One region of the Clavibacter sp. CT19 genome, then DNA from elsewhere that is predicted to be linked to it. Evidence: predicted binding sites of a transcription regulator. Region 1 holds the regulator's gene; the other holds the start of a gene.
What was found. The regulator HspR, encoded in region 1, represses chaperone genes until heat shock. The targets are predictions, from matches to a motif close to AAGTTGAGTCNNNNNGACTCAACTT.

Region 1 (2,385 bases):
GGGCGGGTTCGAGGACATCCTCGGCGGCATGTTCGGCAACGGCGGCTTCGGCCAGTCGACCGGCGGCTACCGCGGCTACGGCGCACCCACCAAGGGCCGCGACGTGACGGCGTCCACCACGATCGACTTCCTCACCGCCGTGCAGGGCGACGTCGTGCGCCTGCAGGACTCCGACGGCCGCCCCCTCACGGTGCGCGTGCCGGCCGGGGTCACCGACGGGCAGAAGATCCGGCTCGCCGGCAAGGGCGAGCCGTCGGGCGACGGCGGCGCGGCGGGCGACATCATCCTCACGGTCCACGTGCGACCGCACCCCGTGTTCGAGCGCGACGGGCTGAACCTGCGGGTCAACGTGCCCGTGACGTTCCCCGAGGCCGCGCTCGGCGCGACCATCGAGGTGCCGACGCTCGGGGGCGACCCGGTGCGGCTCAAGGTCACGCCCGGCACGTCCAGCGGCAAGGTGCTGCGGGTCAAGGGCCGCGGCGTCACGACCGCGAAGGGCACGGGCGACCTGCTCGCGCGCATCGAGGTCGCGGTGCCGTCGCGCCTCACCGACGCGCAGCGCGTGGCGCTCGACGCGTTCGCCAGCTCGGGTCCCGTCGAGGACCCGCGCGCCGACCTCATCGAGCGGGCCAGGAGCTGACGTGGATCCCCGCGACGCGATGGACGAGGACGCCCCCGTCTTCGTGATCTCCGTGGCGGCGGAGCTCTCGGGCATGCACCCGCAGACGCTCCGGCAGTACGACCGCCTCGGGCTCGTGTCGCCCACCCGCACGGCCGGGAGAAGCCGCCGCTACTCGATGCGCGACATCGTGCAGCTGCGGGAGGTCGCCCGGCTGGGCGCGGAGGGCGTGAGCCTGGAGGGGATCGCCCGGATCCTCGAGCTGGAGAACCAGGTGTCCGAGCTCCGCGGCCGCGTGCGCCAGCTCGAGTCCGCGCTCGCGGACGAGCTGCTCTCCCGGCCCGGCCGCCGCGTGTTCGCGGCCCGCGGCGACGGCGACGTGGTGTCGCTGCGCGCGGGCGTGCGCCCCTCGCGGCAGACCGAGGTCGTGCTGTACCGCGCGGCGCTGGCCCGCCCCGGCGACGACCGGGACGCCGGCGGGCGCGACGCGCGGTGACCGACGCCACGGGATCGGCGGCGACCGCCGCCGACGACCTCCTCGACCTGGGCGCGCTCCGGCGCCGGCCCGACGTCGAGGCCGAGAACCTCTTCGCGGCCGACGCCGCGGATCGCCTGCTCCTCGACGAGCTGCTGGCGCTCCTCGCCGACGCGGCCGCGGCCGGTCGGCCCCTCGCGGCCGACGAGGTCGTGGTGATCGGCGACCAGTACGGCGCCCTGGCGCTCGGGGCCGCCGCGGCGCTCCGGCGGGCCGGGGCGGCGGATCCGATGCGGATCCGCGTGCACCAGGACGCCCTCGTCTCCGAGACGGCGCTCGACCTCAACGCCCGCGACCTCGGCGAGACGGCCGCGTTCGCGCACCACGGGCTCGACGACGCCCTCGCGGCCGGCGCACGGGTCGTCGTCGCCCGCCTGCCGCGCAGCCTCGACGCGCTCGACGAGTGGGCCGGTGCGGTCGCGCGCACGGCGGCGGACGACGTCACCGTGCTCGCGGGCGGGCGGATCAAGCACATGGCGCCCGCGATGACCGACGTGCTCCGCCGGCGCTTCGGCGACGTGCACGCGACGCTCGCGCGGCAGAAGTCGCGCGTGCTCGTGGCGCGCGGGCCCGTCCGCGACGCCGCGGCCGACGCCTTCCCGCGCCGCGAGTCGCACCCCGACCTCGGCCTCGAGGTGCGCGCGCACGGCGCCGCCTTCGCGGGTGCGCGCATCGACATCGGCACGCGCTTCCTCCTGTCCTTCCTGCCGGACCTCCTGCCCGACGCGCGCACCGCGGTCGACCTCGGCTGCGGCACCGGCGTCCTCGCTTCGGCGGTCGCGCTCGCCCGGCCGGACCTGCGCGTGATCGCGACGGACCAGTCGTGGGCCGCCGTCGCGTCGGCCCGCGCCACCGTCGCCGCGAACGGGCTGGGGGAGCGGGTGACCGTGGTGCGCGACGACGCGGGATCGACCGTGCCCGACGGATCCGCCGACCTCGTGCTCCTCAACCCGCCGTTCCACACGGGCGCGACCGTGCACGCCGGCCTCGCCGAGCGCCTCTTCCGGTCCGCCGCCCGCATGCTGCGCCCGGGCGGCGAGCTCTGGACCGTCTACAACAGCCCGCTCGGCTACCGGCCGCAGCTCACGCGGCTCGTCGGGCCGACCCGCGAGGCGGGACGGAACGCGAAGTTCACGGTCGCCGTCTCGACGCGGGCGGATCCTCAGGTCCTATCCTCGGGGCCATAGCCGGCGAGCCGCGCCGCGCCGCCCGCTCACCGAGGAACCGCCAT
Region 2 (2,385 bases), on a different contig from region 1:
CCCAGTCGATGCCGGACGCGTCCACGTCGGGGTCGTGGTCGGCGCGGTCGCGGGTCGCGGCGGAGGAGGAGGTCATGGGGAGAACGTATCCCGAGAAGATCGTCTTTTGCAAATACGATCTTCGCGCGCGATGGATGGCCGGCGCGCAGCACCGCCCCCCGCTCAGCCGCCGAACGGCCGCAGCGACACCGACTCGAGCGTGCCGTCGCGCGTCTGGTCGACCACGAGGCGCACGGCGCGCGCGACCGACGCCGGCTCGAGGTACCGCGCCTCGTCGTACTCCCCGCCCTCCTTGGCGCGGAGCTCGCGCTGCATGTCGGTGGCGACGCGTCCGGGGTGCACGCTCGAGACGCGCACGCCGTGCGGTCGCTCCTCCTCGCGCAGGGCGTCGCCGAGCGCGCGGAGGGCGAACTTGGATCCCGCGTACACGCCGCCCGTGGGGTTGGCCGTGAAGCCGGATCCGGAGTTGACGAGCACGACCTGCCCGCGGGCCACCCGGAGCGCGGGCAGCAGCACGCGCGTCACCTCCGCGACGGCGAAGACGTTGACCTCGAAGACGCGGCGCCACTCGTCGACGGGCGTCTCGGCCACGGCGTCGCCGCCGATGACGCCGGCGGAGTGCACGAGCACGTCGAGGCGGTCGAGGGCCGGCACGAGGCCGGCGAGGCCGCCCGCGGCGAGGTCGGCCGGCCAGCCGACGGCGTCGGGCAGGGAGGCGGCGAGTGCGTCGACGGCAGCGCGGTCGCGGCCGTGCACGATCACGCGGTGGGTGCGGGCGAGGTCCTCCGCGACGGCGCGGCCGATGCCGCGGGTGGCTCCCGTGACGAGGGCGACGGGGCGGGCGTGGTCGGTCATGGATCCTCCTGGGTCGCGGTCCTCCAGGCTACCGACGGCATCCGGCCACCCGTCGGGCGCCGCGGGGAGCATGACGTAGCGTGAAGGGACGGCGGCCGCGTGGCGCGTCGGCCCGCCCCCTGAGAGGATCCGCCCGTGCACGCCCGCTTCCCCGCCAGCCTCGAGGTGCTGCGCCAGGAGGCCCGCGACGAGCTGGACGCCGTGATCGAGCACCGCTGCCGGAACGGCGACGACCCCTGGGAGGTCATCCCGCAGCTGCCGACCGTGGACGAGCACGTGGTCGCGACCCTCCGCCAGGACGCGCTCGAGGCCGACGGGATGGCCGAGGAGCTCGCCCGCGTGCGGCACCCGTCGGCCGAGCTGGGCGTGGTCGCGCGCTTCGAGTACGGGCTGCTGCGCGCCATCGCGCTCGAGCACCCGGACCTCTCGCGTGCGGTCTGGACGCTCATCGGCCGCATGGAGCGCGACCTGCGCCGACGCGCCTGAACCGGTGATGAGAGCGGTATTCGCCCTCGGCGAACGCCTTGGCACTCCCCCACTCCGAGTGCTAATCTGAACGCAGTTGAGCCGAGGGGGCTCAACCCCGGAGATCATCACCGCAGATCATCAGAGGAGTCGAGCATGAACATGACCTTCGATCCGTTCCGCGAGCTGGACCGCGCGATGGGCGCGCTGGCCGAGACCCGCCAGGCGAACCGGCCGATGCCCATCGACCTGCACCGCGAGGGCGACACCTACGTGCTGGCCGCCGACCTCCCGGGCATCGACCCGGGCTCGGTCGACATCGACGTGGACGGCCAGCTGCTGACCATCCGCGCCGAGCGCACGCTCGCCGGCGACCAGAACGTCCGCTGGCTGACGCGCGAGCGCGTGGCCGGCACGTTCCTCCGCCAGCTCACGCTCGGCCAGGGCATCGACACCGAGCGCATCTCGGCGCACTACGCCAACGGCGTGCTCAGCGTCACCATCCCGGTGAGCGAGCGGGCGAAGCCGCGCAAGATCGCGGTCACGTCCGACGAGCCGCAGGGCCAGGAGGGCCGCACGCTGACGGTGGAGCAGGGCGCGCACGCCGCGAGCTGATCCGCCCGGGCGCGTGAGGCGCCGCACACGACGAGGAGCCGTCGTCCGCACCCGCGGGCGGCGGCTCCTCGCATGAGCGGGCCGGCGACCTCAGCCGATGCGCGGCCGCAGCCCCGCGTGGATCGCGAGCGGATTGCGCAGCGAGCCGTGGATCTGCATCACCGGCGCCTGGAGGTCCACCATCCGCCGGTTGTCGCGCAGCTGCAGCCGGTTCAGGCACGAGCGGTCGAACGACGGCGTGAACAGGTCGAACCGGGAGAAGCGCTCCGCGAGCTCCGGGTGCGCACGCTCGTGGTCGGCGAGCGCCTCCGCCGCCACCCGCCACAGGCCGTCGGGGCCGAGGTCGTCGCGGTCCTCGACGAGCGCGGCGGCGAACCGCAGGAACCCGTCCATCACGTCGGTGAAGACCGTGAGGGTGCGCTCGTCCTCGGGGATCTCCATGCGGATCCG

Region 2: the regulator HspR is predicted to act here: its motif matches at 1,415-1,439, upstream of PED38_RS10010 (Hsp20/alpha crystallin family protein).

The regions. Positions count from the first base shown of each region.
Region 1 covers NZ_JAQHYR010000006.1:98,538-100,922, reverse strand. The annotation lists gene PED38_RS08810 (DnaJ C-terminal domain-containing protein) at 1-640, shown strand, start outside; gene PED38_RS08805 (heat shock protein transcriptional repressor HspR) at 660-1,115, shown strand; gene PED38_RS08800 (class I SAM-dependent methyltransferase) at 1,112-2,341, shown strand; gene PED38_RS08795 (YdeI/OmpD-associated family protein) at 2,384-2,385, shown strand, end outside.
Region 2 covers NZ_JAQHYR010000007.1:114,389-116,773, reverse strand. The annotation lists gene PED38_RS10025 (MarR family winged helix-turn-helix transcriptional regulator) at 1-76, opposite strand, end outside; gene PED38_RS10020 (SDR family oxidoreductase) at 163-855, opposite strand; gene PED38_RS10015 (hypothetical protein) at 991-1,341, shown strand; gene PED38_RS10010 (Hsp20/alpha crystallin family protein) at 1,477-1,935, shown strand; gene PED38_RS10005 (GNAT family N-acetyltransferase) at 2,026-2,385, opposite strand, start outside.